DNA from 3 places in the Shouchella phoenicis genome. Region 1 is predicted to be linked to each of the others. Evidence: predicted binding sites of a transcription regulator. Region 1 holds the regulator's gene; each other region holds the start of a gene.
The links. The regulator LexA, encoded in region 1, represses DNA repair genes until DNA is damaged. The targets are predictions, from matches to a motif close to CGAACATATGTTCG.
Positions count from the first base shown of each region.

Region 2: a site for LexA is predicted at 7,039-7,052, ahead of ABC361_RS04445 (YolD-like family protein). Genes of this name have one in related genera too.
Region 3: a site for LexA is predicted at 8,466-8,479, ahead of ABC361_RS17400 (YhjD family protein). Genes of this name have one in related genera too.

Region 1 covers NZ_JBDFMQ010000001.1:2,075,890-2,086,722, reverse strand. Annotated here, with positions in the region: gene ABC361_RS11230 (hypothetical protein) at 1-250, opposite strand, end outside; gene dinB (DNA polymerase IV) at 516-1,625, shown strand; gene ABC361_RS11220 (MFS transporter) at 1,957-3,165, shown strand; gene lexA (transcriptional repressor LexA) at 3,213-3,842, opposite strand; gene ABC361_RS11210 (hypothetical protein) at 3,997-4,155, shown strand; gene ABC361_RS11205 (YneB family resolvase-like protein) at 4,186-4,848, shown strand; gene ABC361_RS11200 (DUF896 domain-containing protein) at 4,895-5,134, shown strand; gene tkt (transketolase) at 5,217-7,211, shown strand; gene sirA (sporulation inhibitor of replication protein SirA) at 8,101-8,529, shown strand; gene ABC361_RS11185 (YneF family protein) at 8,624-8,839, shown strand; gene ABC361_RS11180 (ABC transporter transmembrane domain-containing protein) at 8,927-10,675, shown strand; gene ABC361_RS11175 (ABC transporter ATP-binding protein) at 10,679-10,833, shown strand, end outside.
Region 2 covers NZ_JBDFMQ010000001.1:790,125-800,957, forward strand. Annotated here, with positions in the region: gene ABC361_RS04410 (TrkH family potassium uptake protein) at 1-1,134, shown strand, start outside; gene ABC361_RS04415 (potassium channel family protein) at 1,152-1,811, shown strand; gene ABC361_RS04420 (Gfo/Idh/MocA family protein) at 1,956-2,933, shown strand; gene ABC361_RS04425 (Gfo/Idh/MocA family protein) at 2,949-3,935, shown strand; gene ABC361_RS04430 (flavin reductase family protein) at 3,946-4,521, opposite strand; gene ABC361_RS04435 (M3 family oligoendopeptidase) at 4,623-6,308, shown strand; gene sda (sporulation histidine kinase inhibitor Sda) at 6,339-6,527, opposite strand; gene ABC361_RS04445 (YolD-like family protein) at 6,649-7,002, opposite strand; gene ABC361_RS04450 (efflux RND transporter permease subunit) at 7,219-10,272, shown strand; gene ABC361_RS04455 (Asp23/Gls24 family envelope stress response protein) at 10,376-10,833, opposite strand, start outside.
Region 3 covers NZ_JBDFMQ010000001.1:3,252,044-3,262,876, forward strand. Annotated here, with positions in the region: gene ABC361_RS17345 (ATP-binding cassette domain-containing protein) at 1-584, opposite strand, end outside; gene ABC361_RS17350 (GntR family transcriptional regulator) at 581-955, opposite strand; gene ABC361_RS17355 (HD-GYP domain-containing protein) at 1,424-2,398, opposite strand; gene ABC361_RS17360 (CAP domain-containing protein) at 2,586-3,695, opposite strand; gene ABC361_RS17365 (hypothetical protein) at 3,983-4,168, opposite strand; gene ABC361_RS17370 (MFS transporter) at 4,218-5,477, opposite strand; gene ABC361_RS17375 (TetR/AcrR family transcriptional regulator) at 5,544-6,146, opposite strand; gene ABC361_RS17380 (Asp23/Gls24 family envelope stress response protein) at 6,265-6,732, opposite strand; gene ABC361_RS17385 (DUF2273 domain-containing protein) at 6,759-6,968, opposite strand; gene amaP (alkaline shock response membrane anchor protein AmaP) at 6,980-7,525, opposite strand; gene ABC361_RS17395 (hypothetical protein) at 7,732-7,962, shown strand; gene ABC361_RS17400 (YhjD family protein) at 8,015-8,431, opposite strand; gene ABC361_RS17405 (aldo/keto reductase) at 8,546-9,529, opposite strand; gene solA (N-methyl-L-tryptophan oxidase) at 9,598-10,734, opposite strand.

The DNA.
Region 1 (10,833 bases):
ATTGATTTTTCATATTTCCATGAAGATGCTGGCTATTCGCTTGAACATATGAATGTTGATTCGACTGTAGAGAAGAGTAATCATTGTTATTTTGCTGCATGTGATGCATCTGCTGACTTTCATTTGTTTGGTGAGGAATGAATTCATTAAACCCATTTATTGCTTCATGTGAATGTCGATTCGAATGATAGTGCGGCATGCCCATTTGATAGGGGTATTGAGGAAAATACCCATTAGAATAAGTATTCATCTCTTTCACTCCTTTTTCTAAAACCAGTGTATTCACCTAGAGCTTGTTAGGTACGTGTTCTAAAAGGTTTTTTTATGATCAAAACAGCTAAGTGGAATGCATTACCTCAAATACGGTAGGTGTAAGTAAAAAACGTTTAAATGAACCTATTTACAATAAGAGCGGGTATAAAAGCCTCGTAAAATCAGGTTGTTTTATTGACTTCGATCATACGTTCGTATACACTAGGAATATATACAAGGAGAATGAAAGAGGCGTCGTTTTTATGGATGAGCAAGATTTTAAGCTTCCTGAACCGAATCGAGACACCACTCGTAAAATCATTCACATTGATATGGATGCCTTTTTTTCGTCAGTAGAAGAACGAGATAATCCGGCGCTAAAAGGCAAACCGGTTATTATCGCAAAGCATCCTCGAACAACTGGTGGAAAAGGGATTGTTTCCACCGCTAACTATGAAGCGAGAAAATATGGCATTCACTCTGCAATGAGTGCGTATGAAGCGTACAAACGTTGTCCTGAAGGGATTTTTCTATCAGGCAACTACAAAGCTTATCAAAAAGCTTCTCTCGCTATACGAAAAATTATGTTCACTTATACAGATTTAGTAGAACCAATGTCCATTGATGAAGCCTATTTAGATGTGACGGATAATCATTACAATGAAAAAAGTGCGAGTAAATTAGCCCGTCAAATTCAGTTTGATATTTGGAGAAAAACGGGACTAACAAGTTCTGCTGGCGTTTCCTATAATAAATTTTTAGCTAAAATCGCATCCGATGTAAAGAAGCCTGCTGGACTCACTGTAATTCCACCAGATAAAGCACTGACGTTTATTAAAGAACTAGCCGTAGAAAAGTTTCCGGGTATCGGCCCAAAAACTGCTGAAAAAATGCATCGTTTGAATATCTATGTAGGCGATGATTTATACAAGATGAGTCAGCTTGACCTTGTTCATCATTTCGGTAAAGCTGGTTTATCTTATTATAAACGAGCAAGAGGAATTGATAACAACCAGTTGAAATTGCATCGTGATCGAAAGTCGGTTGGAAAAGAACACACGTATGCACAACCACTTGTGACCGATGAAGATGTTTTATTTAAACTAAGACGTCTAGCAGATGAAGTGCAAGGTTCCCTTGAACGAGTAAAAAAACAAGGGAAAACCATTGTCTTGAAGATTCGCTATCGATCGTTTGAGACGATAACGAGGCGAATTAGTTTACCAGATTACGTTCACACCAGTGAAGCGTTGTTTCAGTATGTGCAAGAATTGTGGTTTGAATATGGAGAGATTCGTCGCCACGTTCGTTTGCTTGGGTTAAGTGTAACGAATTTAGTCGAAATTCGGTACCAAACACTTTCGCTTTTTTGAAGCGATTTAAAGATAAAACAAAATAATCCCTACAATGACGAGTAACAAAAACAGTACAAGAATGGTGATAAGCAATACCATTTCATCTGAAAGATTCATTCCATTCGCCTCCTATGTATTGGTTATAGTCATCCTATGAAATTTTTTCGGATGTGTGAAAATAGAATGAAATGAAAGAAAACGGGCTGTTTAGACTCTTTTTTTACAGATTTAGCTAGGAGAGAGCGTTTGACGGCTGTTTTTTTTTCGCATATATTTAGAGTTGCGAAATAAAAAGGAAGATCTTTAGACAACGAAGGTGATCAGTATAAAAGCGGAAAAGCGTAATTTAATGATTATGTGGTTTGCCAACTTGTTTGTTGGTGCAAGTATGACAATGGTGATTCCATTTTTATCTCTTTACATTGAATCATTCGGACAATATTCAGGTGAAGATGTTCAAAGGTGGTCTGGCTTTGTTTTCGGTATTTCTTTCTTAGTTGCTTTTCTCGTTGCGCCGATTTGGGGACGAATTGGCGATCGTTACGGACGAAAAAAGGTCCTCATTGGGACTGGTTTTGGGATTGCCATCTCGGTTTTTCTTATGGGATATGTTCAATCTGTTGAGGCATTGTTTATTCTGCGCGCTTTCATGGGGCTCGCAACAGGGTTTATCCCGGCTTCAATGGCATTAATAGCAGCACAAAGTAGTAAGCGTACAGCTGGAGAAACCCTCGGAACTTTGCAGACAGGTACTGTTTCTGGAGGTTTGCTAGGGCCATTATTTGGCGGTTTGATTGCAGATACTGTTGGAATGGAATTAACGTTTGTATTGACTGCGTCAATCTTAACCCTTGCATCTCTACTTGTTGTTTTTGGGGTAAAAGAAGTGATTTATGAGGAAAAAGGTGAGAAAAAGCGACGGTATGCAGCAAAAGAGGTATTGGCATTTATTGTACGTTCGCCTATGTTAATAATGGTAATGGTTGTGGCGCTCATTATTCAAATGGCATTGTTTAGCGTCCAGCCACTTTTAGCTCTATTTGTTAATGATTTAGTCGGGCCAGTTGAAAATATGGCTTTTTTAGCTGGTTTAGCATTCTCGATTACGGGTTTAGGGAACTTATTATCAACTCGAAAATGGGGGCAGTTAGGTGACCGAATGGGCCACGAAAAGGTAATGCTCATTTTACTTATTTTGTCTGGTGTGTTTTTTATTCCGCAAGCATTCGTTGATTCACTCTGGCAATTAATTGTATTGCGTTTTGTCTTTGGATTAGCGGTCGGAGGGTTAATTCCCTGCACGACAGCGTTTATTCGTCAAGCGTGTCCAGTATCGATGCAAGGGGAAGTACTCGGTTATAATCAGAGTTTTCGTTTTTTAGGAAATGTATTAGGACCGGTCTCAGGCGGTTTAATTGCAGCGAGCTTTGGTATTCCTTACGTATTTATTAGTGCAGGCGTCTTATTTCTTCTTACTGCAATTGTCTTAAAAATCATGTTAAATAGCGAAAGAAAAAAAGAAGAGAATGAGGCTGACAGTCAAGTCCACCATCAATAAAGGCGCAAAAAAAGAGCACTGGGTTTTCCGGTGCTCTTTCTTTATGGTTAATGGATCGTTCGGAAAACACCAATGACTTTTCCTAGAATCGTACAATTGTCGAGTATAATCGGCTTCATTGTTGAATTTTCAGGCTGAAGGCGAATGTAGTTCTTTTCTCGGAAAAATCGTTTGACTGTGGCTTCGTTTTCATCAGTCATTGCAACGATAATGTCACCATTATCAGCACTTTGCTGCTGCTTCACAATGACTTGGTCCCCATCGAAAATGCCCGCTTCGATCATACTTTCACCTTGAATAACTAAGGCATACACTTGTTCATGACCAGACATATGATCTGGAAGGGGGAGGTAGTCGTCGATATTTTCAATCGCTGTAATTGGACTACCTGCTGTAACCTTACCAATTACAGGAATATAGCGTGCGCGTTCACGAATAATGGAAGGCTCGTCCAGCGCTTCTTCAAGCGAAAGTACTTCAATTGCTCGAGGTTTCGTAGGATCGCGACGAATGTATCCTTTCTTTTCAAGACGAGCAAGATGACCATGTACGGTTGAGCTTGATGCTAAACCTACTGCTTCCCCAATTTCACGTACGGAAGGCGGATAGCCTTTCTTTTTTACTTCATCTTTAATAAATAATAAAATCTCTTCTTGTCTAGTAGATAATTTAGACACTCCTCTTCACCTGCTTTATCTATGTATTCGTTATCTTTACTTTAGCACATCGAACATACGAACGCAAACATAAGTTCTAAAAATGCTTGACACGAACAAAAGTTCGAAGTATCTTAAAGTAAGAACAAATATTCTTGCGAACGGGTGATCGATGATGAAGAAGAGTCAAGAAAAAGGGATTATTATTGCTGGTATTATTACTGTTTTATTTATGTTTAGTAGTTTGTTATCCTTTGATAGTGATGAGAACGAGCAGGTAGAGGATCGAAGCAGCAATACAGACAGTCACGTAATCCTTTTAAATGATCGTTAGTCGCTGAAACATTGCAGTGGGAGGCACAGTATGAAACGAAATAAAGCCATTTTGTATTGTCGAGTCAGTACGGATAAAGAGAGTCAACAAACGTCGTTAGCTCGTCAAGAAGATGAATTAGTGAAAATGGCTCAGCAACATGGAATAGAAGTGAGCGATTGTCTTTCTGAGGTTGCTAGTGGGTATGAATTGGACCGCGATAATCTTCTATTCCTTTTAGATCAAGCAAAGAAACAAACGTTCACGCATTTGCTAGTAACAGACGAGACGAGGATTGGTAGGGGAAGAGCGAGGACTGCTATTCTATATCAACTTCAAAAGTATGGCATTACGATTTATACATGTCATAACGATGGTGCGTTACATTTATCAGAAGCAGACGAGATGGTTTTTGAAATCGTAGCCATCGTGGAAGAGTACCAGCGGAAATTACATAACTTGAAGATCAAACGCGGGATGAGAAGGGCGATTGAAAAAGGGTTTCATCCAGAGCGTAACTTAAAAGATACGGGTAGTGGAGGACGGAGTAAAAAAGACCTTCCGATCGAAGAAATTGTTAGATTACGAGAGAAAAAGCTAACGTTTCATGACATTGCAGTAACGTTAAATGGGTTAGGTTATCATTGTTCAAAAGCAACGGTACATCGGCGTTTTCAGCAGTACGAGCAAACGAAATCAGATGAGTTGATCTAATGAAATGAAGATGCTATGATGACAACCAAAGGATAGGTGAATGTCGTTGTTATCAAAATCAAAATTAGACCGAATCAATGAACTGTCTCAACTAGCGAAGACATCAGGATTAACGAAGCAGCAAAAAGACGAACAGCAAGCGCTTCGAAAAGAATATTTAAATACGTTCCGTTCCACATTTAAAAATCAACTGCATTCCGTTAAAGTTGTTGATGAAGAGGGCACAGATGTGACCCCACAAAAGCTAAAAGATAGTAAAGCACAAAAACAAAACCCACCTCACTAAATGTACAAGCTCCCGTCAGGCTTGTACATTTTTTTTATTTTGTTTATGATGGAAACGTACGAAGAATGAAAGGGTGTAACAAATGAAAAACAATATTGAAGAATTAGCGGTAAATACCATTCGAACACTTTCAATTGATAGCATTGAAAAAGCCAATTCAGGTCACCCGGGGATGCCAATGGGCGCAGCGCCAATGGCGTTAGATTTATGGGCGAATCACATGAATCATAACCCAGCAAACCCTGAGTGGACAAACCGAGATCGTTTTGTCTTATCAGCTGGACATGGTTCCATGCTTTTATATAGCCTTCTTCATTTGACAGGTTATGATGTGACGTTGGATGATTTGAAATCATTTCGTCAGTTAGGAAGTCGTACGCCTGGACACCCTGAATACGGTCATACAGCCGGCGTTGAAGCAACGACAGGTCCACTTGGGCAAGGGGTTGCAATGGCAGTAGGGATGGCAATGGCGGAGCGTCATTTAGCTGCGACGTACAATACAGTTGACCACGAGATTGTTGATCATTTCACGTATGCGATTTGTGGAGACGGCGATTTAATGGAAGGTGTGTCTGCAGAAGCAGCGTCACTTGCGGGTCACTTAAAATTAAACCGTCTTGTTGTTCTTTATGATTCAAATGATATCTCTTTAGATGGAGATTTACATGAGTCGTTTTCAGAAAGTGTTGAAGATCGTTTTAAAGCTTATGGCTGGAACGTCATTTTTGTTGAAGATGGGACGAATCTAGCTGAAATTAATAAAGCGATTACGAAAGCGAAAACGTCTGATCGCCCGACATTAATTGAAGTGAAAACAGTGATCGGCTTCGGTTCACCAAATAAATCAGCCAAATCTGCATCCCATGGTGCGCCGCTTGGATCTGATGAAGTAGCTCTTACAAAAGAAGCGTATAAGTGGACGTATGAAAAAGATTTCCATATTCCTGAAGAAGTAAGTGAATTCTTTACATCTGTTAAGGAACAAGGCCAGAAAAAAGAAGATGAGTGGAACGAACTTTTTGCTGCTTATAAGAAAGCCAATCCAGAGCTAGCAAAACAGTATGAGCGTGCATTCTCAGGAGATTTACCAGCAGATTTTGACCAAGCATTGCCAACTTTTGAAGCTGGAAAAAGTCTAGCAACTCGTGCATCTTCTGGAGAAGCATTAAATGCGCTTGCAAAACATGTTCCTGAATTATTTGGTGGATCTGCAGACCTGGCTGGTTCAAATAAAACCAATTTAAATAACGAAAGCAACTTTGGTCGAGACAACTATGCTGGTCGCAATATCTGGTTTGGTGTTCGTGAGTTTGCGATGGGTTGTGCATTAAACGGAATGGCGCTTCATGGTGGCTTAAAAGTATTTGGAGGAACATTCTTTGTATTCTCTGATTATGTAAGACCAGCGATTCGTCTATCAGCGTTAATGGGCGTTCCTGTCACATACGTATTAACTCACGATAGTATTGCTGTAGGGGAAGATGGTCCAACCCACGAGCCAGTTGAACAATTGGCTGCATTACGTGCGATGCCTGGCTTATCAGTTATTCGTCCTGGTGATGGAAATGAAACGGCTGCTGCATGGAAGCTGTCTCTTGAATCACAAAAAGAACCAACTGCACTTGTATTAAGCCGTCAAAATGTTGATACGCAAGAAGAAACAACGACGAAAGCTTATGAAGGCGTGAAAAAAGGTGCTTATGTTCTTTCTCAAGCAAATGGCGAGCCAGATGCGGTTTTAATTGCTACAGGTTCAGAAGTCCAGCTTGCTATGAAAGCAAAAGAAGCCTTATCTAAAGAAAAGATTGATGTATCTGTTGTGAGCATGCCAAGCTGGGATCGCTTTGAAGCTCAACCGAAAGAATATAAAGACGCGGTCATCCCTAAAAACGTGAAAGCGCGCCTTGCAATCGAAATGGGTGCTTCATTGGGATGGGCGAAGTACGTTGGCGATGAAGGCGATACGTTAACAATTGATACGTTCGGTGCTTCTGGCGCAGGAGATCAAATTATTGCTGAGTATGGCTTCACCGTTGAGAATGTCGTGAACAAAGTCAAAGCTTTGCTAAAGTAATTTGCGTAAGCTGGAAATAAGGGAACATCCATGAAACACGTGTGACGAGGGTTTTCCATCGGTAAGCAATGGCGCTTTAAATAGCCTCATTTGTGAAACGGATGATGAAGAGCCGCGTCAACGTGTTTTTTGATCGTCTGAAATTAGTTTTTTATAGTAAGATAACCAATAACCCTACATATAGACTGAATTTTTTTGATAGATTCCATATCATTGTGTAAAAAAGCTCAATATAACTAGCCCAACAATGAAGAAGTCAGACGTTGAGAAGGAGTCATTCGTATTTTTAAGACAAGGAATCCGCCAATCGTTTGATCAGTGCACTGCTTATGGACATCCACGAATACGGGCTTGATTCTACTAGAAAATATAGTGAATGGCACTAGCGTATATGTAAACCTTATTTTCTCTCCTGGCTCACTCATTAGCGCAGGTGGCGACTCCGACGGGAAAAGCAACAGTCCGAAAATCAAAGAGTGATGTTATCGAAGGAGTTGAGGCGTTGCCCACGGCAAAGAAGACACCGTGAGCGCAAGTGATAACGTAGCGCAAACGGATGTCGCGCTTATGCCTGTGGTGAAAGCGTCCGTCCGCGCGACAAGTGATGAACATCATTTGAATTGAACGTTCCCATTTTTGGATAAAGGATGACCGTTTTTAGACAGACCTAATCAAATGATAAAAGCAGTGTATTGTGATTTTACACAGAGATGTGGACTTGACGGAAATTTTTGTACTGAAAAGGGCAATTAATTAAAAAAAAGCTGTTTTTCACCGAATTCGACAAAACTAGTGAGCTTCTCCCCGATGAATTGACAGTATATTTTTAAAAAATGGGTATAATAAAACTAAATATTTCCTAATGTTCATTTGCCGGAGGAGAAGATAGATGAGATACTATGAACTTTTTAATGTTACGGAAGATGTTGCATCCTCTTACCTTGGAAAGGAAATGAAGTTGTTTCAGCTATTTGAAGAACGGGAAAAAGCAAGGGCACATACTCAGCCGATTTACGATCGCCAAATTAATTATATTACGACTTCTATGCCAGAAGAACAAATTAAGCAGTTGTTCATGGAAAAGTATAAAGAAAAAGCGTCGAATCGGTATGTAGCTGCCTCAAAAAGTAATCCAGATAATCAATGTGCCTTAATGATTGATGCAAAGAAAATCTGTTTAGAAGCAGAAGGCGATTTACAAGCAGAGACCGATGTTTTTGATGCGCTCCGTGATGTAGAGGGATTTTTCTTTGCAGTAAATATTCATGATCGCCGTTTTGGATGGTTAAAACCGTATGAAAAACAAAGCGTGCTGTAAAGCATGCTTTTTTAAGTGCTTTAAAATCAAAGCTTGCTCGTGTATAATAGATAAGGTTCAGTAGAAGTAGAACGTGTGAGAAGGAGGTTTAACATTGATCTGGCATATTATAGGGTACACCGTTGCAGTTTTAGCAGGTGTAGCAATTGGCTTTTTTATTGCTCGTAAAACGATGATGTCTTATTTGAAAAAGAACCCACCGATTAATGAGCAAATGCTACGCGTGATGATGCAGCAAATGGGGCAAAACCCATCACAAAAGAAAATCACTCAAATGATGAAAGCGATGCAAAAGCAACAGTCTAAATAAGTACAGGCACTTCGTTAGAAGCGGAGTGCCTGTTAAACTGTTCATTATTGTTAGAAAATTTTTTCGATTGATAAGAGAGGGAAAGATATGCGGATTTTTATTGATTTAGCATGGTTTTTTAAAACCCATTGGAAAGCATATGTCGGGGGTTCGCTCATCTTAGCGATTGTATCTTTATTATCTCTTGTCCCACCGCAAATCATTGGTCGTGTTGTCGATTTCATTCAAACAGATACGTTAACTCAAGCGATATTAATCCGTTACATAGCTGTTATTTTAATCATTGGTCTCATTTTATATGTGCTACGGTTTTTGTGGCGACTACTCATTTATGGTGCATCGTTTAAACTTGCTCGACAGCTACGTAATCAGCTGTATCACCATTATACGACCATGCCAGTATCGTTTTATCAAAAACGGTCAACAGGCGATCTTATGGCCATATCAACAAATGATGTCCGTGCTGTTCAGGCAACAGCAGGGGAAGGCGTCTTAACCATTGTGGATGCTGTGCTGCTCGGTGGAATGGTCGTTGGGACGATGGCGCTAACGCTTAGTTGGGAATTAACGCTCATTACATTGATTCCTCTTCCGCTAATGGCAATTTTAACTAGCCTTTACGGAGCAATGCTGCATAAACGGTTTGGGTATGCCCAAGCGGCGTTCAGTTCTTTAAATCAAACGGTTCAAGAAACTATTAACGGCATAAAAGTGACGAAAGCATTCGGTCAAGAGGAGGAAGAAAATCAAAAATTTCAGAATCAATCCGCTGTGGTTGTTGAGAAAAATATTCGTGTCGCAAAAATTGATGCGTTATTTGATCCAACGATTACAGGTGTAATTGGATTGTGTTATCTACTTGCCGTATCATTTGGCGCAACTTTTGTTATTGACGAAACCATGACTCTCGGACAGTTAACCACCTTTGTGTTTTATTTAGGTTTATTAATTTGGCCGATGCTGGCACTAGGAATGTTTTTTAATGTTGTGGAAAGAGGGCGAGCCTCGTATGAACGGATTATGGCGCTTTTACATACAGATTCAAGTTTACAGCCAGTTAATCAACCGGTAAAACAAACGTTAACAGGAGAAATAGACGTGTCCATTGACGAATTTCAATACGAAACGACTTCTAAACGAACGCTGGAGCACATCTATTTTCAAGTTAAGCAAGGAGAAACGATCGCTTTAGTAGGAAAAACTGGAAGTGGAAAATCAACTTTGATGTCTTTGTTACAAAGAGAGGTAGATGTTACAAAAGGCTCAATTAGCTTCGACGGTATAGAAAGTAGGCAACTAGATCCTACGTGTATAAAAGAGTTGTTTGGGTTTGTGCCGCAAGATCATTTCTTGTTTTCCGCAACGATTGCAGAGAACGTTGCATTTACAAATCCGAGCGCCTCGTTCATAGATGTTGTCAGAGCCTGCCAGATTGCATGTGTACATGACGATATTAATCGATTTCCCGAAGGCTATGAAACAATTGTCGGAGAACGAGGCGTAACCCTTTCAGGTGGTCAAAAACAGCGTATTTCAATAGCGCGAGCGATCTTAAGCCAACCGAATGTATTATTGCTCGATGATTCATTATCGGCAGTTGATGCGAAAACAGAAGAAGCCATCTTATCTGGACTGAAGGAAAAACAGGCGAATCAAGGGTTGATTATGAGTGCGCATCGATTAAGCGCAGTGAGTCATGCAGACCTCATCCTTGTCCTTGATGAAGGGACAATAAAGCAAAGAGGCACGCATCGAACGTTGATGGAGCAAGGTGGTTGGTACAAAGAAATGTACGAACGCCAACAGCTAGAAACGATTGTGGAGCAAGGGGGCTAGGGATTGAAACATACAGATGAAGTACTTTCAGGAAAGCAGCAGCGTGCCATTTTCCTACGGCTGTTACGATATGCAAAAGGTCACAAGAAAATGTTGATTGTAGCATTTATTATTATGATGATCGCTGCAACAGCAGAGTTGCTTCAGCCAATTTTGAT
Region 2 (10,833 bases), 1.3 Mb from region 1:
ATCGTCCTAGCTCTCGCCATTCAAATGGGTGGGATTGGCATCATGACTCTCGCAACGTTTGCATGGATGATGCTTGGACGCCGAATCAATTTATCACAACGGTTGCTCATTATCGTTGATCAAAACCGTGTGCAAAACCAATTTTCAGGTCTTGTTCGCTTAATGAGTAGCTTAATTGTCATCGCGCTATGTATTGAGGTGACAGGTGCGCTTATTCTTGGTACCTATTATTTGCAGTTTTTTGATCAGCCCTATGAAGCCTATATCCAGGGGGCGTTTGCGTCGTTAAGTGCATTTACCAATGCAGGCTTTGATGTAACAGGACAGTCATTAATTCCATTTGTTGATGATTATTTTGTTCAAGTCATTACCATCTTGCTTATTTTTGCTGGATCGATTGGATTTCCGGTTATCTTAGAATGTATTGAGTACATAAAAAGCAGGAGGCGAACGTTTAAGTTCAGCTTGTTTACAAAGCTAACAACGACAACGTATTTTGCAGTTTTTGTTATCGGAGCCATTGGGATTTGGGTTCTTGAGAGAGACCTTGCGTTTGCGAATCTTAGTTGGCATGAACAAATCTCACAATCAATCTTTTTTTCAGCTACAACGAGGAGCGCTGGCTTATCAACCGTTGATTTAGCGGCATTCCATGTACCTGTTCTTTTATTCATGTCGCTACTTATGATGATTGGAGCCAGTCCTTCAAGTGTCGGAGGAGGCATTCGGACAACGACGTTAGCGGTGATGATGTTGACGTTACGTAGTTTTGCTACTGGTAAGAAGCATGTGCAAGTGTTCGGACGGAACATTCATGAAGAAGACCAACAAAAATCATTTGTTGTTTTATCTATTTTTTCGGGACTCTTATTTCTTGCGATTATGCTTATCATGGCATTTGAACAAGATACGAGCATTACGCTTTTACAAGTATTAGTGGAAACCGCATCTGCATTTGGAACATGTGGACTTTCATTAGGGATTACATCTGAATTGTCATTGCCCAGTCAAATTGTGCTAATGCTTTTAATGATAATCGGAAGAGTGGGTATTATTGCGGTGCTATTCTCTTTTAGAGGGAACGAACAAAGAGGGAACTTACAATATTCAACAGAACGTATTTTAATCGGTTAATTAGGGGGCGTAAGGGCATGCGAAAAAAACAATTTTTAATTATTGGTCTCGGTCGGTTTGGTACGAGTGTGTGTAAAGAACTCTATAAGCATGGGCATGATGTTGTCGCTGTCGATGAAGATGAAGAAAAGGTGGAAGATGCTGATGGTTTTACGAATCGTGCCATTATTGCCGACACTACTCATGAGAAAACGTTACGTTCACTCGAACCAGATAGCTATGATGCCGTAATTGTTGCGATTGGTGATCATATTCAAGAAAGTATTTTAACAACGCTTTTATTAAAAGAGCTTGGTGTGCAAAAAGTGTGGGTGAAAGCAAGAAATGAGCAACACCATCGTGTGTTGGAAAAGATTGGTGCGGATCGAATCATTCATCCAGAGCTCGATATGGGGATTCGAATTGCCCATAGCTTAGATTCGGATAAGGTTATCGACTATGTAGAGATTTCTGTTGATCATAGCATTGTTGAATTAATCGCGACCAAAAAAATTGCAGGGAAGACGTTGGCAAAACTAAATGTGCGCAAACGATATAAATGCAATATTCTTGGCATAAAGTCAGGAAAGAGTTTAACGATTACGCCTATGCCTGACGACGTATTAAATATAGGGGATATTATTATTGTCCTCGGAGAAAATCGAGATTTAAAGAAATTGGAAGCGGATCTTTTATAACAGGGAAAACGGGCTCATCGATTGTTTACATCGGTGAGCTTTTTTATTTTTTAGAAGGAAGATGTATTTCTGAGGAGAACTAAATACATAGATGTAGGATAGTGATGGATGTTGTGAAAACAATCATTAGAAAGGGAGTGGCACATGATAACAGTCATGGTAATTGGGCTCGGTTCAATGGGAGAGGTTCATTTAGAATGCTTTCGGAAAATGGACAACGTTCACATCAAAGCAGTTGTTGATTTGGACGAAGAGAGGGCAGTTGCATACGGTCAGAAGTACGGGGCAAAGCCGTTTGTAACGATAGAAGAAGCGATGGAAGAAGAGGTAGATGTTGTATCAATCTGTTTACCAACGGATCAACGTTTTGAGTTTGTAAAGCAAGCGGCTGATAAGGGTGCTGCGATTATTTGTGAAAAACCGCTCGCACGAACGTTAGCAGAAGCAGATAAGCTTATGGCTTATTGTGAAAAGAAATCGGTACGTCTTTTTGTCGGTCATGTCGTCCGCTTCTTCCCTGAATATACCAAGGCAAAAGAAGCTGTACAAAATGGTGCAATTGGAAAGCTTGGGGTTGTTAGAACGGTAAGGAATCGAGCGTTCCCACATCGCGAAGTGGAATGGTATGGAAGCACGAGTCGCAGTGGAGGCGTCATTTTAGATTTGCTCATTCATGATTTTGATTTCCTGCGTAGTTGTTTTGGTGATGTGAAACGAGTTTACGCTCAAGAAACAACCTCTGGTAGCAGTGAAGCGGATTATGCGCTTGTCACACTACGATTTGAAAGTGGGGTCATTGCACATGTGGAAGGGTCATGGGCTCACCAGAAGGATCGATCCGCATTTGAGTTTGCGGGTGAAAAAGGAATTATTCAGTACGATACGTCACAAACATCCCCACTTGTTGTGGAAAGAGTCAATCATGATCACGTAGAAAGCCCGTTTAAACAGTCTGCCTTTCAAGCACAGCTCGAGCATTTTATCGCTTGTATTGAAAATGGTTCTACCCCACTTGTTTCAGCAGTTGATGGCTATCAAGCAGTAGCCATTGCGGAAGCTGCCGCTCGGTCTGTTATAAGCAAGCAACCTGTAAACCTGCAGTCAGTAATGGTTAAACGTTAAGGAGGAGGAACATAGATGAAAGTAGGAATTGTCAGCTTTGCCCACGGGCATGCCAATGCATATGCGTCAAGCCTTGTTAGCATGGACGATGTGGAGCTTGTCGGAATTTATGATGATGTACCTGAGCGAGGAAAAGAAGCCGCAAGCCGATTTCATACTGATTATCTGCCGTCTTATCAGGAACTTCTTAGCAAGAAGCTCGATGCGGTTATTGTCACATCTGAAAATGCGAAACACCTCGAACATGTGGAAGAAGCAGCAAAAGCCGGAGTAGCGGTTTTATGTGAAAAACCGCTTGCAGATACGATAACAGCTGCCCAAAAAATGATTCACGTATGCAAGGAAGCAAATGTTTTTCTGCAAACGGCTTTTCCCGTTCGCTTCAATGAAGTCGTTCGACGTGCGAAAGAGAGAATTGACAGCGGAGAATTTGGCAAGATCGTTGCGATAAAAGGAACAAATCGAGGGAAAAATCCTGGTGGATGGTTTACGGAGAAAGAGAAATCAGGTGGTGGAGCCGTCATCGATCATACCGTTCATGTCGTGGACGTGATGCGCTGGATTCTACAGGATGAAGTGGCCGATGTTTACGCCGAAATCGATCAGTTTTTTTCTGAAAAGAAGCTTGATGATGCGGGCATTTTAAATTTCTCGTTTACGAAAGGTGTCATCGCTACACTCGATTGTAGTTGGTCAAGAAACGAACATTTTCCGATTTGGGGCGATGTGACGATGGAGTTTATCGGCACGAAGGGAACAATGAAGATCGATGCACAAGGGCAGAAGCTCTCTGTGTATGATGCATCGGGCATACATTATCAAGTATTTGCAGATGATATGGATGACGGATTAGTTAAAGATTTTATTAGCAGGGTGCGCTCGAAGAAAGCACCATCTATTACTGGTGAAGACGGGTTACGCGCGTTAGAAGTAGCAATCGGCGCATATGCATCCAGTGAAAAAGGAGAGCGAGTGCAGCTGAAATCATTTCTACAAACGTAAAAAGAAGCGGTCATTCCGACCGCTTTTTCTTGTGTAGTGGATGAAAAACGCTAGGGGCTTGCGTATCAAGAATGCGGTATTCTGATCGTCCTATATACAACGGGAGATTAACATGGTCAAAATTTATCGTATGTTGGTCTGTAAAAGCTTTTGGAGATTCATAGCTTTGGATTACTTCTCCAACGATCCACTCATGGGTGCCATACGTATGCTGCCCAACTAGCCGACATTCGTAAGCGAAGTAAGCATCCTTGATGATAGGGACTTGGCAAATTGCACTAAGTTGATAAGGAATCTGATAGAACTCAAATTTATTCATATCTCGACCGCTATACGTTCCCGCAGCCTGAATCCATTCCGCTTTTTCGTGGGGAAGAAAATGCACGGCAAAGGTTTGGCTTTTTTGAATAAGGTCATATGTGTATGTTTCTTTTCGCAAAGCGATCCCATAGTGTCCTGGTTGCGTAGCCATAAATGTATGCCAACCAGAAGCCATGACATTGACATGGTCATTCCATTGGCTTGTGACAACCGCAACCATGCTTGGGTAGGTGTGCCATGAATCTTTTGATACAGGTTGTAACATCTTCATCACTCCTAAGTTTGGGATGTGTATTCTTATTTAGCGTATAACTAGTATCCTCTCTTTTTGAATGCTAAACTAACGAGAAAGGAGTTGATTAACACGTGGCGACATTCTATAAAGAACCGTTTTCTCTTCAGAAAACAGATGAACTTGAACAACGTTATCAAACGATCCTAAACATTCCTCTTGATTCAGTTGAACAAGTAGAAGTATTTCTGCAGAAGGAATCTGAATTGTCCGACCAGATAGAAGAAATGACGACTGGTCACTATGTTGATTTTAACAGTCAAAACGATTCAGAGGAAGCAAAGCGTAGGTTTGAACATGATCAGCAAGTGGTGATGCCGATTGTGAAGAAATACACGGCTCTATTAGATGATGCTTTTCTATCTTCAAAGGCGCTAAATCAGCTTCCTGAAGACCAATATGGCTATTTAGTAAAACGTAGAAAAAATGCACAAGCGCTTTTTCAAGAGAGCAATATTAATTTAGAAGTAGAAGAAGATCAGCTTGCCACTTCCTATTTTGAACATACAGGATCGCTAACCGCTGAATGGGATGGCGAAGAAATGACACTTCCTCAGCTGAGTGCTTACATGGAAAGCGATGATCGGGACCAACGTAAGCAGGCGATGACGAAATTAAGAGAAGCATTTATTGAAAAAGAAGAGCCGTTGCAAGAGATTCTGACGGAATTAATTCAACTTAGGCAGAAAAAAGCAGAAAACGCTGGTTTTACAAACTATATGGACTACATGTTTAAGAAGTATGAACGGTTTGATTATACTCCAGAAGACTGCAAACGTTTAGCTGCAAACGTGGCGACCTACGTGAAGCCGGTTGTGGAAAAAATACATAAACGACACCAGCGTGAGTTAGGTCTTGATTCATACTTGCCGTGGGATCGTAGCGGAATAAAGCAGGGTGAAAATCCGCTTAAACCCTTTCAAACAACTGAAGAGCTTGTGTCCAAGACCGAAACCGTCTTAAACCAATTAGATCCATCATTCGGGAAACTCTTAGCTGATTTAAATAAGGGGGATGCGCTTGACCTTGAAAGTCGAAAAGGGAAATCACCAGGTGGATTTTGTTCGCCGCTTCCTCTTTCACAGCTTTCCGTCATTTTTATGAATCATGCGAAGCAGCACGAGGATATGATTACGCTTGTTCATGAGATGGGACATTGTATTCATAATGATTTAAAAAAAGGTCTTTCTCTCGAGATGTACCGTGAAACGCCAATGGAATCGAGTGAGCTTGCGAGTATGTCAATGGAGCTATTTTCCATGCCGTTTTGGAACACGTATTATCCAGATCAACAGGATCACGAGCGAGCGACAAGAGATCAATTAGAATCAGTTGTGACGTTTTTGCCAGGTGGTGTTGTCATCGATCAGTTCCAGCACTGGTTGTATGAAAATCCGACCCATACAGTCGCAGAGCGAAATGAAACGTATCGAGCGTTAATGGAAGCACACCATTCTAGTATCATAGACTGGTCAAGTCATGAGAAGTGGCGTGAGACGCAATGGCTTGCGGTTCTTCACATCTTTGAAGTGCCTTTTTACTACATCGAGTATGTTATTGCCCAGCTCGGTGCTATTCAGATGTACAAAAATTATCAAGAAAATCCTGAGAAAACGTTAAAGCAATATAAAGAGGCATTAGCGCTCGGGAGTTCAACATCGTTATCGGAAGTATTTGAAACGGCGGGGATTCGTTTTGATTTTTCTGAGGAAATGATTCGTTCTTTGATGGCGTTTATGGAAAAGGAACTACAGGTGTAATAGAGAAAAGATAGCGCCAATTAGCTAGCGCTATCTTTTTTCTGTATGTATGTGTTTTAGGAGGCCTCGACGCTGAAGTTCTTGTTTTAAAATCGAAATAAAATCAGCGTTTAAGCTTAGATGGATCGCACGATTATACGTTTCGAGAAGAAGATCATCGGAAAGTTTCTGTAACATAACGAGGCTCTCCCTTTTAGTTAATAGATTTCTTGTATACATGTAATTTAACACAATATATAGTGTTAATCAATAAAATCTATCACTATATATACTTATTTTTGGAAAATCAAAAGCAGTTCGACAGAATGTGAGTCTCTTTGATTGGAGCAGTCATATTCAGTTAACTTTTTCGACAAACATCTTTAATCATTCGAAGATTAAGCCATTCATAATCGTCGTCAAAAAGGAGCTTTATGCGCTTGTTTAAGTCGTCATATTTTGTAATCACACCATCTAATGGAAGATAACGGCCTTCGTTCCAAATCGTTACCGTTACACAATGTTGTTCGCTAAGTGCTTCCATAATTGTTAAACCAAGCTCTTGCCAGTTATCTTCTGATAATGGTTCGTGAAGTGGAATATAGGATTCTTCTTGCTGTAATTTTAGCCAGCTTTCTTTATGTTCGGGAAGCATCATTCGACTGCCTTCCCAAAGTAAATTTCCACGTTTTACAAACAGTTCTTCTTTTCGCATCACGAACATCCTTTCGGTCTTTTCTTTTATTATATACGAATATGCGTTCGTTATACAATGGAGATTATTGGATAGGAGAAAAATTTTTGAACCTGTTAGAAAGCGTGTGTACGCCACGATTGACATTTGAGAAAAAAGCGATTCACTAATAGGATGTTTTCTCCGCAACTAAAGAGGGTAAGAAACCGTGATACTGATTTAGAGAAGGGGTTAAACATGAGATGGATTTTAGATAGGCCGAAATTAATGGTCTTATTCTTTATTATGCTTACAGCTGTGGGAGCAATTAGTTTTTCGCAGCTTTCGCAAAGAGAAATTCCAGAATTTGAACCACCGATTGGTCAAATTGTCACGCCATATCCGGGGGCCTCATCAGAGGAAGTAGAACGACAAATTACTGTTCAGGTGGAAGATATCCTTGGAAATTATGAAGAAATCGATTCATACGAATCAGTCTCGGCACCGAGTCTGTCTCTTATTACGGTCGAACTCGACGAAAGTGTCGAAAACAAAGAAGCGCTTTGGAATGATATTAGTCAACAAGTAAATGGGCTAGCATCTTCCTTACCTGAAAATGCGTCAAACCCGGAAGTGGAAACAGATTTAGGGGATCAAGGGTTAGCGACGTACCAAATAACGTACGACGATGATGTGGACGTAGAATCGTTACAGCAAATGATTGAAACGTATGAAGAGGATTTATCTTCACTCGTTGATATTACCGGTGTTGACGTGCAAGGAACAGTGGGACAAGAAATCGCCGTCACTTTGGATGCTGATGCAATGGAAGAAAACGACCTTTCTTTTGCACAGGTACTTGGGGTGTTACAAGGAGAAGAGAATGTCACGCCAATTGGCGAATGGGAAAATGAAGATGCCGTTGTGCCAGTCAACCTTGATACATATCAAGATGTTTCATCATTTAATGATCTCCCTGTTGGTGTAAATGATGAAGGGGACATTGTTCGTCTTGAAGACGTAGGAACGATGCAACAACAATTGAAAGCACGTGAAGAAGCCGTTCAATTTAATGGGGAACGAGCCATTTCTCTTACGTTTACCCTACAGTCAGGTAGCAGTGTTCCAAGTGCGCAAGACGAACTTGATGGCTTTGTGGAACAACTTGCAGCAGATTTACCTGAGGGGGCAGAAATTGAGCTTTTATACTCACAGTCTGACCTAGTGTCTGATCTATTTGCAGATTTGGCTTGGTCATTTGCATTTGCGTTTTTGGCAGTACTAATTGTCTGCTCACTTGGTTTACGAATTGGCTCCGCTATTAGTGTCGCAATAGCTGTTCCCGTATCATTGAGTATTGGCTCCATTGCGTTACCATTTTTCAACGTAGACTTAAATCAAATTTCATTGATTGCTTATATTCTTGTGTTAGCGATTTTAGTCGATGATGCGATCGTGGTGAATGACAACATTGAAAGACAATTAAGGCAAGGGAAATCACCGAAAGAAGCGGCAAGAAAAGGAACGACAGAAGTACTTGGTTCTGTCATTACGTCAACGATCATCGTTGTGTTTACGTTCTTTCCAATTTTATTCTTACCAGGTGGGGCAGGGGAATTTATCCGTCCACTTCCAGTTGTAGTAGTGAGCGCAATCATTGCTTCAACAGCAGTTGGGTTAATCGGTGTCCCTGTTTATCGCGTGTGGAAAGAAAACAGGAAGCCGTTAAAGCAAGATAGCCGCCCAGCAGGAATTGCAGGTCCTGTTTTAGAAAAAGGTGGCCAGTGGTACGGACGTAAATTAATGAAAGGTGTTGTGAATCATCCCTTTATCGTTGCTTTCACTGGTTTGTTTCTAGGAACCGCAGCGTATGGATTGATCCCGTGGATTCCGATTGAGTTCTTCCCGGATTCTGATCGAGAAGAAGTGTTTGTTGAAACGACATTAGAAGATGGAACGCCACTTGCGCAAACGGAAGCAGAAGCGGAAGAAATGGTGGCATGGTTGAGTGAGCATGAATTTGTTCGGTCGGTCTCCAGCTATTCTGGAACATCTATTCCACGTTTATTTAATTCTGATGGTGGGGGAGAGGAAAGTGAAAATCTAGCCAATTTCCTCGTCTTTATTGATAAAGAACAAATTGAAGCTAGAAGTGCGATGGATTTATGGAGCGAAACGCTACCAGAAGAGTTCTCAGTCATTGAAACGTATGAAGTGTCCATCATTGAGTCAGGTCCACCAGTAGGCGCACCAATCGCGATTGACATTAGTGGACCATCTGTTGAGCAATTAATGGAAAAAAGTACAGAGGCACAAAATCTTTTACTTAATGAGGATGGCGTCTTAAACGTCGATGATAACATCGGGAACCAAGTGGATTCCTTTTTGCTAGAAATCGATCGAGAAGCAATGGAAGAGAACGGAATTGTTAGTGACGACTTATCTCAAGCATTGGCAGCTTTAGGAGAAGGAATTCCACTCGGAACCTTCGATGAAGAGGGAGAGTTACTTGATTGGCGTCTCGTCTATGAAGGGGATGAAGTGACATTATTAGAAACGGTTACAATTTCTAGTGAAATAGGGGAAGCCGTCCCTTTAGCTGATTTAGTGTCAATAACTGAAGAAGAAATCCAACCCCGAATTCCTCGACAACAAGGCGAACGAATGGTTACGGTTCGAGCATTTCCATCTGAAGATCAGTCTGCAGATGAGATCATTGCAGGTGTTGAAGATGAACTACTCGCATTAGAAGAAGACGAATACAGCGTAGTGATAGGTGGAGAGACATCAGAACGTACGGACGTGTTTGTTCAAATCGGGCAAATCTTCATCATCGTCGTCTTCCTAATTTTAATTGCAATGGTGATTCAGTTTTATTCCATTACCATTCCGTTTATTGTCTTAAGTGCCGTTTACTTAGCATTCTCAGGTGCTATGATTGGCTTGTTTATTACTCAAACTGGTTTAGGATTTATGTCGTTAATGGGTGGAGTCAGTCTCGCTGGAATTGTCGTTCGAAACGGGATTGTTTTAATTGAATTCATTGAACAGCGAAGAAGAGAAGGACTTGTACCAAAAGAAGCTGTTATGCTTGCGGCCGAACAGCGTTTTCGTCCGATCGTGTTAACATCATTTGTCACGATTGCTGGCTTATTGCCGATCGCATTTGGAAATAGTACACTTTTCCAACCACTAGGCATAACAATTGTGTCAGGTGCGCTATTCTCAGCAGTCCTAACCCTATTTGTTGTACCCGCATTGTATTTAGTGAGAGTCCGATGGAAAGAAGGAAAAATAGAAGGGAAAGAGTAAAAAAAAGCTGTCTTTAAGAGGGATCAACAACGCCTCTGAAGACAGCTTTTTTTTTGAAAAAAACCCTTCAGAAGGCTAAAGCTTCCAAAGGGTTTAAGATTTGCTATTCTACACGATTTGAATCAGTACGTGATTTGGAACCAGAACGATTTTCATCAAACTCTTCTCTTGTGAATACATCGTCAACGTTCATATTAAACTCAATAAGCTCTAACCCAGTCATTTGTTTAATATTTCGTCCGACGCTTTCTTTAATGTCTTTGTAGATTTCGGGAATGCTTTTTCCGTATTCTACATACACTTCCAAATCGATGGCAACTTGCTTTTCACCAACGTCTGCCCGAATTCCTTTTGTGATGTTTTCATCACCGCCAAACGTTTCTCTCATACCTTGAAAGAAGCTGCCGCTCATTCCAAGAATGCCTTCTGTTTCAATCGTTGCTAAGGCAGCAATCTTTTTTATTACTTCATCATCATACGTAAGACGATCACGGTTTTCTTGTTGCTCTTGCTGATTATGTTGCTCCTGCTCAAGTTGTGCATTCGTTTTTTCTGTTGATT
Region 3 (10,833 bases), 1.2 Mb from region 1:
AAGATTGCTTCTGTTTCTTCAATAAAATGAGTCGAGAACAGAATGACGCGCGGGTGCTCAACATAATCCTCAATAATCTCTTTATATAATTTCTTTCTCGCTGTTGCATCCATCCCAATGTAAGGTTCATCGAAAATGGTTAATGGAGCTCTACTAGCTAGGCCAATACTCATGTTTAAAGCGGAATTCATCCCCTTTGAAAGTTCATTCAAACGTTTGTTTAACGGTAAACGATACTCCGACACTAAGCGAGCTAATAACTCTTCATTTAATTGAGGATAAAATGCTTTTACATGCTGAAGGACATCTTTGACTCTTAACGTAGGCTTAAAATTATCACTTTCTTGAATGAAGCTAATTTTATTTAACGTTTCGCTATGATCAAATGGATTCTTGCCATCAATCTCAACAATGCCATGATCCCAATTCGATAACCCAGCAAGAATATGCATCATTGTCGTTTTTCCTGCACCATTCGGTCCAAGCACAGCATAAATACCTACCTCATCAATTGTTAGATCAATGTTATTTAATACGGATTGGCCTTTGATTTCTTTCGAGACTTGTTTTAGTGTAATATTCACTTTCGTTTACCCCTCTCCTCGTCAATTAACTGCTTAATTTGTTCATCACTTAATTCTATTTGATTGGCTTCATTTAACATGGGGGCAATATACGTTTCTCTAAACGAATCTTGACGTTCTTTAATGAGTTTCGCCCTTGCTCCCCCCGAAACGAACATGCCGATTCCACGTTTTTTATATAAAATTTCTTGATCAACTAATATATTAATGCCTTTTGCTGCGGTTGCAGGGTTAATTTGCAAAAGTTTCGCAAATTCATTTGTTGAAGGCACTTGATCACCTTCTTTTAATTCTCCATTGACGATGTCATTTGCAATCCGAACCGTAATCTGTCTGAAAATCGGTTGATCACTGGAAAATGAGAACACCATAAATTGCATAACCTCCATGGTTCATTACTTATGTAACTAACCATATAACGGATGAACAAGATTGTCAACGAAATAAACTGAATAAAATTAAAATTAGTCGCTTACAATTAGGCTATAACGATCATTTTCGCGAATTGGTCTTTGCATATGTACATATCAAAAAACAAGGCATCAGTCGCCTTGTTTTGATTCTTCGCGCTTTTGGTCTTTTCTTTCTACATAAAAGAGACATCCATGACTAGCCATAAGTAATAGCAAAGCCACAAAGTTCCATTGTGGTGGAGTAATAAAAATAATGAGCAATCCTATAATAAGAGTCGGAATGACAATCTTATTGTATCGCTTTAGTCGTTTACGGGCACTGGGTTCGATGAAGCTGATGCAATCACGCCTTTCAATAACGTTGTGGCAAATCTCATATGTCGTTCAAACCTCTTCAAGTTTAGCCTCAACTTTTCCTGCAATTCTTTAAGGCAAATTGAGAATATCATGAATAAATAACGTTGGCTCCTTAACTAAATTAATCATTTCTGACTCACTCCCGTACCCTACCTGATGAGTTGGAAGCGTTCGCACAAAAGGTCGATGAGGAATCCCTATATTTTGTGCTGTCACAACACCTGTCTGCTTATTTGATAAACGGACATGACTACCAACTGGATAAAGCGAAATGGAATGCAGAAAGACAATCATAATATGCCAGTCATAGTTCATGGTAATTCCAAATATGTACTCAATTGCTTCGATCGGGCGTCGTTTAACGTGTGATCGACTTTGATGCAATAACTCATCATACTGGTTCGCAATTGCAATAATCTGGCCCGCTTCTTGAAGATGACTTTGCGATAAATGGATCTCCGGCAAACGATACGCTTGTTCCTTCGCGACGCTTTTCGTAATGAAGCGCACTTCTCGCAACCATTCAGCTTCTCGATACGGGGCAAAATCAGCCCAATCCAGTCCCCGCCTTCCATCCTCTATGCCATGTAGCAACGCAGCTAGAATCAAAGTCGTTAACTTCTGCTCATCATATTTTAATTTTTTTCCTACATAAGCCGATAATACGCTTACCTTAATCGAGTGTTCGAATAAATGATTATCTTCAGTTTTTAATTTATGAAGCCACGAATTGATGGCCGTGAACTCAATTAATTGCTGAATAGAAGCCAACACGGCTTTTTTTTCATTCTCAAGATCCACTAAAAGCCAATTAAACGATTGAATAACGACAGGCATAATCGTCTCTACTTTTTCCCGTTCTTCTTCTTGTAGCTTATCATCGATCGGAAGCTGGTAGATACCAAAATTTTTTAACCGCATAATGAGCCGATGGTTTAATACTGTACCCTTTCTTAAAAGAAAATGCCCATTTTGTGAATGCACCACATCGCCTAAAACCATTCCTGGGATTACATGATCACTTTTTATATTGGTGATTCTCACATCCCTATCCTCCACTTCTAAATAACTAGGATTAAAGTCGCTTTATGTTTCCATAATAAACTAATCTGTCCTAATTGACCATCTCAACGAACGGATCCTTTCAACTTTTTTAAAATAGACAAATTAGAGAACGAAAAAAAAGCGCCTACAACAGGGGTTTTCCTGTCATAGCCGCTTTTCAGTTGCCTCAACGTCTAACATATTTTTCAGTAAAGAAAGGCTCGCCGTTCTCACCAAAATCAACACCTACACCTAACTGGCGAAACTCTTCCCTAAGAATCACATCTCGATGTCCCTTAGAATTCATTAACCCTTCATGGGCATAAATACTACTAAACTGACCCATTGCTAAGTTTTCTCCCGCGCTTCTAAAGCGAATCCCATCTTCATTCATTCGATCATATGGCGATTGCCCCTCTAAATTCGTATGACTAAAGTATTGGTTTTCAGCCATATCGGCGCTATGATCTCTCGCTGTATAACGGACATCTTCATGCCATTCGAGAATAGGCAAGTCATGCGCAACACGCTCAGCATTCGTTAAGTCAAATAGCTGGTATTCAAAGCCATCACGCATGTCATCCGTTGGCTCTGTGTAAAGCGAGCGTTTGCTCTGCTCCACTCCATGATCAATGATCTGCATACCCGTCACCATGAGGTCTTGATGCTCATCATAAAAGACCGTCACATAGCTATCGTCTAATTCAAACATATCATAGGCTTCTTCTTCATTTAACTTATAAGAAAACGCCCCTTTACGGAGAACATCAATCGGCTCCTCAAACGCATCACGAACCTCGCTCTGATCTGTTCCATAGCCAATGCCAATGTCGGAAGAAATCAAATCTTGATTCGTATAGAGCCCTCTAACCACATCTTCATCATCAAAAAACACCATGATAAAATTTTGGTAATCTGTATGATACGCGTGCCACTCTTGTCCATACTCATTCGTAGACACTCGTTCTGGCTCACCAACCTCTTGCTCAACATCGCCTCGGCCATCACCTAACTCGATATTGTGGATTGAAAAAATTTGTTCTTTAGGTTGATCAAGTTCAACCGCTTCAACAGGTACAGCTTCTTCTGCCTCACTTATCTCCATGTCTTCCATTGGTAAAACTGCTCGCAAGAAGTCATCGAAAAACTCAAACGACATATCAAAAGTTGTCTCCTCGCTCCATGTTTGAACAGATTCTACCGATGAAGCAACGGCGTTTTTCGTTGGCTCCACCCAAAACTCTCTTGTACTATATGCAAAGATTACGACAACAAGAATTGCAAGTAATCGTTTCATCATTCACGCCCTTATATACCAGTCATTCTATTCTATTAATCAAGATAGCCAATCTAGAACAACTTCAAACTAAATCTAACGTCAGACATCTCTTGTCTCTCTATTATAAAAGAGAGGGTCTTGCGCAATCAAAAGGAAAATAATAGAACAATGTGTGAGGAAATCGTGACTACTATGGTAAACTTCTCTTAAGTTAATAAATGATTCTTTCTCTCCCCAAAATTGTTCATCGTTGTATGTGCTCTACGGAAAAAAGATATAAAAAAGAGCTTCCTTGACGGATGCTCCTAAGCTTCAGTATCAACATGGTCCTTTATAAGCTGTAACAATACGAAGCATCCAATCGCCACACCAGATAGAGATAAAATCATTAACATCCACAAACTACCTGTTAGTGCCGCAAATAGAGAAAATAGATAAGCCATGATCACACAAAAGAGTAGCGTTCCAATCATCTTATATGCATGCTTCACTTGCTTCATCCCTCTCGAGTTTTTACTACCATTCCCATTAGGAGAGAAACTAAACCTGTTCTTCGATCTCCACATGACGTTCTCTGTCCATATTTTCGTGAAAGACTTGAGAAAACAAACCTATACTTACGAAACCCATTACACTAAATATGGCTGTCATCGTTAATGGAGATAACCAGTTACTGATAATCATAACAATACCGGCGCTACTCACCCCGAGTAACAACGCCACATGATACCATCCCATATACGTACTTCGCTTATCATCTGGGATAAGAGTTGCAAGCATTGCTTGTTTTACAGGGATGTGAAGGACTTCTCCTACGGATGCGATAAACATCGCACCAATAAGAATAATAGGTGTCGTGCTCATACTAAGCACCACGTAGCCGCTGAAAAAAAGAAACACACCTCCTATAAGCGTCACACGAGGAGGCCATTTCCTTGTCAGTGTCGCGATACCAAGCGTCAGAAAAAGAACAAGAATGGTGTTTTCAACTTTCAGTAACCCGAGCATTTCTACGCCTCCTGCTTCTTGAGAGAAGAAAGAAAGAATTGTTTCACCAGCTTGTATCTCCGTCGAGAGTCGAACACCTATATACGTAGTTAATTGCTCTTCCATTGCTACCACAAGTAAACTAGCAGAGCTGAAAATGAGAAACACCCGTTGACTTAAAAGAACCACCAAAGGTTGCCTCTTTTTCGTTATAGTTAAAAGGGGTTGCACTTTTTTAGGCGTATATGTTTCTGCTATAAAGAAATAAGTCACAATGATGGTTACTAAACTTGCGCAGGCTACAGTGAGCAACAGGAAAAATAAATACTCAAAAAATAGAAAAGCACCGATTACACTCCCAATTGCCACGCCTAGATTTCCCAACCAATATGAATATGTATAAATTTCTTTACGCTCGTTTGGGTGGCTACAATCCAGAATAAGCGCCTGATAGATTGGATGAACAGCTCCCATACAAAATTGAGCAAGTATAAAAAAGAAAAAAGTAATCAGCGCAGAATCCCCCCATGGACCATTGGCGAATGCGGCTCCAATGTATGCCAAAACCGTCCCCGCTTCGAAGAGAAGAATGAGCTTCTTTCGCCCAATTTTATCAGAACTCGCCCCTCCAATCACTGATCCAGCAACACTAGCAAGCATGACGCCAATAAACATCAGACCACTTCGAACCACCCCTAGCTCCGCTGAAAAGTAAATAATGAGGTAAGGTAAAACCATCATAGTTGTTAACTTTGACACGGACATCAACCCTAAACGAATCTGAATCGTACGTGAAAAAGATCGAAAAGACATCTTATTATCATCCTTTTTTAATTAATGACTGATTAATCAATCATTAATTAGTTTATTTTTTTGGACCTACTGTTTTATAGGCCCAAATAATTGCATCGTGGTTTCGTTGAAAGACCCCTGGAAAGCACTATACCTTGAATCGACTGAGTTTATTCGTAAGCCTGATAGCAAACTCGTATACATTGTTGCTACAGTCATCGGATCTTGGTCTATCAGTACTTGCTTGTTCTGGCCGTTTTCTACTAATCGTTTAACCTTTTCTCGAAATTGATCGTGAAAGGCGTCCAATTTAGCGAATGCTTCTGGATATTTGTTGTGCTGACCAATAATTTGCACAACAATCATTAAATAATTTTGTAAACTGGCGTATATGGTCATGTGGCGATCAATCATTATTTTCAGTTCAATTAGTGGTTCTTCTGATTCTGGATTAAATGACAACACATCGTTTTTAAACGCTTCGATTGGTTCCACAACGACTGCATAAAACAATGCTTCTTTATCTTTAAAGTATGTAAACACACTACCAAAACTAATTTCAGCAGCCTCAGATACTTTCTTAATAGTTGTACCTTCATACCCAAGTGTCGCAAATAATTCTGTCGCTACATCGAGAATCAGGGTACGCTTTCTCTTCATGTTCTCTCGCTGCTTTTCTGATAAAGGCATGTTAATCTCCTCCTTAACGAACGAATGATTGATTAATCAATTGTTATAAGAAGTATAGAGGATTTTTCATTTTATGTAAACAAAAAAAGACCGCCATTCGAGGCAGCCTTTTAAACGATTATTCAACACGATCACTGTTCGTGCGATTTTTTGTTCCATTTCCATCGTTAAACTCTTCTCTCGTAAAGACATCTGCAACATTCATATTAAACTCAACAAGCTCTAAACCTGTCATTGTTTTGATATTCTCTGCTACTTCTCTTTTAATTGACTGATAGATGGCTGGAATTTCTTTTCCATATTCTACGTAGACTTCTAAATCAATAGCCGCTTGTTTTTCACCAACATCAGCACTAATACCTTTCGTAATATCTTCGTCGCCACCAAACGTTTCTTTAATACTTGAGAAGAATGAACCACTCATCCCTAAAATGCCTTCTGCTTTCATCGTTGCAATGGCCGTAATTTTTTTAATTACTTCTGTGTCGTATGTTAATCTGTCGCGATTTTGGCTCTTTTCTTCTTGCTCTCTTTTTTCTTTCATGTACGTTTCATCTGTTTTTGTCGTTGATTTTACGTTACTCATTTTCATCATCTCCTAATTCGTCTAATTTATTGTCTTTTACTAAATAGAGCATCTAAATAGCCAGAGGCATTTAAATCACCATCAGCCCATTTACCAACTAAGAAACCAATTGTAATGAATAGTCCAACGGCAACGGTGTACCAAAAGCCAATCGTAAAAAAGAGAACACTGAACACCGCTGCAATCAAAAGACCTACAATCCGTCCGCGATAGCGTTTTACAGTTTCTGGATTCATGCGCACCCTCCTTAAATAACACGTTGCCGCTTATTTTGATTCGGTTGATTCTGTTTCACAAATACTTTCACTTCAGAAACAGCTACTTCTAGCCATGATTCAAGATCTTGCTTTACCCGATCCTGTAATTTTTTTGCATTTTGCTGAACAGGGTTTGGCCCAAAAGGCGTATACGTAATTTCCAGCGCTACTTGATTTGAATCTCTAGAGATCCGTGAATGGATTTCTAACGAACGCATGCCATCGAGGGACCGTGCGCTTTTTAATGCAGTTGATTCAATTGACTGCTTTGAAATTCCAATTTCCCCTACCTCAGTAGAGACGTGATAGGAATGAATCTCACTTTCACTTCTTCTGAAACTAGCAAAAAACAAAATCAAGGATAGCAAAATCAGAAAGGCGAAGACACCGATCAAGACCCAAAAGTACGGTTCACCAAGGGCAAGGATCTCATCAAACACATTATACACATTTGTTATTTGAAGAATGAATCCTACAGAAACAACAAGTGTTAGTAAAGCAAACAGTGCCATAAAAAAACGAAGAACGCCATTCATTCTCTCACCTCCTTCAAAAAACTCGACATCTATCTTGCAAGATTAGTCTCGCTATTTTTTTACCCCCACTGTATAAAGCTAAACCTTCTTTTCTGCAACTTTATAACTATATAACTTAACTTTTTCAGGAAATGAAATAACCAGGTTAACTTTCTTTAAAATCGGGTATAAAGGAGCTATACACAAACTTTACAAGGAGTGATTTTTTGCGTAATGTGTATGAGCTAAAAATGAAGTCTGGTGAGACAAGGTTATATGGCACAAATATGAGGCTAGAAACGGTTTTACGAGAAGGTGTTCATTTAGAGGAAGTTATGTACGAATTCGGTTATGAACGTGATTTTATTTATACATACATTGAAGATATTAAGCGTGATTGCCTATACTATACACTTGAAGAAGCCTTATTACATAAAAGACCTATGGAACATTTCTAAAAAGAAGATGACCTTTCATTTCTAGCTTATCAATTACGATGGATAAGCTTTTTTATCGTGCCTCTCCCTCTCTATTCAAATAAAACTGAACGTAGCGCAAGACTTCTGTCTTAAGTCGATTAGAAGGCCCACCCGTATAAAGTATTTTCCCATCTAACCAACACGCATACGTGTACGTTCGATCCGCCTTTATCTTTGGACTTAAATTCACTCGCATGTTTCGCTTCGCCATGACCATTTGAGTTTGTAGCAAATCCCTCTCTAAAAAAATTAATGCTTGCTGAATGACTTTTACATAAGCTTCAGGAAATGTCACTTGAATGTTTCGTTTTAAAAACGATTGTTGCTCTGTAATTAGAATTTTTTTTGCAAGTACGGTAAAAATATATGTACGGAAAATGAGAATAGGCTCTGTTTTCACGGTAAGCAAGTGAGAAAAGTCTAACTCTTCATCTATTCGTGGATTCATTTCCCTCGCCACCTTTCTTTCCGCTCATTATATACGAATGTATGTTCTGTTTTCAAGTAAAAAGAAAAGCTGACAACGATTGATTCATTGCCAGACTCTTTGATAATCCCTTTCTTATCTTGCACCGACAACGGGATGCGGGACATAAAGTTCTTCTAGGTAGTGCATGTCTTGAGATGTCAGCGTGACATCCAACGCCCCAACCGCACTTTCCAGGTGTTTCTCTTTTTGTGCACCAATGATCGGCGCCACTACAGGATTTTTATTTAACAACCAAGCTAGCGCCACTTTATCTCGTGAAACTCCATGTTGATTAGCTATTTCTCCTACACGCTCTATAATCCCTCGGTCCACTTTCTCCATTGGGTCATACTTTGATTTTTGCGTTTGGTCGGTTTCCGAACGATGTGTGGATTCAGATGAATTCCGAGTTAGGCGACCTGCCGCTAGTGGGCTATAGGGCGTGACCGCAATTTGTTGATCACTGCAATAAGGCATCATTTCACGCTCTTCTTCTCGGTAGATCATATTGTAATGGTTTTGCATCGACACAAATGGCGTCCATCCATTTTCCTTTGCTGTGTACTGTGCCTTTTGGAATTGCCATGTAAACATGGCGCTCGCTCCAATATGTCGCGCCTTACCTGCTTTCACCACATCATGTAAGGCTTCCATTGTTTCTTCGATCGGTGTATGATAATCCCAACGATGGATAATAAACAAGTCAACATAATCCATTCCTAGCCGTTCTAAACTATGGTCAATTTCCGTTAAAATTTCTTTTCTAGAAAGACCTCCACTATTTGGACGTTCAGGCCGCATTGGCATAAATACTTTTGTCGCCACCACAATATCATCTCGGTTTGCGTACTCATTAAGCACTTTTCCTAAAACTCGCTCACTTTCACCCATTGAATAAATATTTGCTGTATCAAAAAAATTAATTCCAAGATCAAGAGCCTTTTTAATAACCGGTCGACTTTTCTCTTCATTTAAGATCCATTTATGAATCCAATTATTCGGGTCCCCGAAACCCATCGCACCTAAACAGAGTCGCGATACGTCCATTCCTGTGTGGCCGAATTTAACATAGTCCATCGCTACAAACCTCCCTTACATTTATACAAGTAGTTTACCCTCTAGACTGAACTCCAACGCAATCTATATTACTCGTTACGATGAAAACGTCGGCAAGAAAATGCTGACAAGTCGATTTCAGTGTCTCCAGAAATAATTAGCTGACATAATGCTTGTCCCACTGCGCTGCTAAATTTAAACCCGTGACCGGAAAAGCCTGCTGCGATTGCTACATGATCGTGCTGTGGATGAAGATCAATAATGAAGCGATCATCTGGTGTCATCGTATACAGACACGTCTTTCCGTATTTTATATTTCCTACATCAGGAAAAAATTGGTTCAGGAACCCATCAAGATCTTCCTGATCCCCTCTCACTGTCCCAAAAGAATCGAGAACATCATCCGGTATAACAGGCATACCTCCATCGTGACGACCAACTTTTAAACCAGCGCCGTTGACACTAGGAAAGCCATAGTACAAACCATTTTCCGTATCAAACGCAAAAGCTGGAAACTGCTTTGAACCGTAGAGTCGTTCTTCCGCATCGTACCATGCAAATGTTTTACGAAGAGGGGTCAAAGGAACTGTTATATGAAGCTTTGTTAGCAATTCCTTCGCCCATGCTCCTGAGGTAACGACGAGCGAATGGGCATGATAGGTATGTGTTTTTGTAAAAACAGTCACAGAATCTTTGTGTATCTCTACATCTTGAACGCTCGTACCTCCAATCATAGTGGCTCCGTATGATTCCGCTAAGGTACGATACGCATCAATACTCTCCTCACACTTCAGCACACCCGAGTTTGGTTCGTAGCAACCGATATAACCTGGCTGTATGTCGACACCGGGGTAACGATGACGGACTTCGCTGTCGTTCATTACCTCTAATGGAAGTTGGTACGTTTCGGCACTTTTCAACGTTCCCTGAACCAACTTACTTTCTTCTTTTCCCACACTTAATACACCTGTTTTTAAAAACAACGATTTCCCGCTCTCTCTTTCAAGTGACGTCCACAAATCTTGCGCTCTTAGCACAAACGGAACGTAGAGCGATCCTTCTGCGTAGGCATGACGAATGATTCGTGTCTCTCCATGGTGACTTCCCCTTTGATGAGGTGGATGAGACGAATCTAGTAACAACACTCGTTTACCACTCTTCGCCAAAAAATAGCCTGCCGCCATTCCCATTGAACCGGCACCAACAACCACAACATCATACTGCATCTGCTCCCCACCTTCATTGCATGAATTTTCGTACTAGTATACGATAATTAGATGAAGAGCGAAAGAGGGTCACGTCAAACGCATACTCTTCTCCCTCAG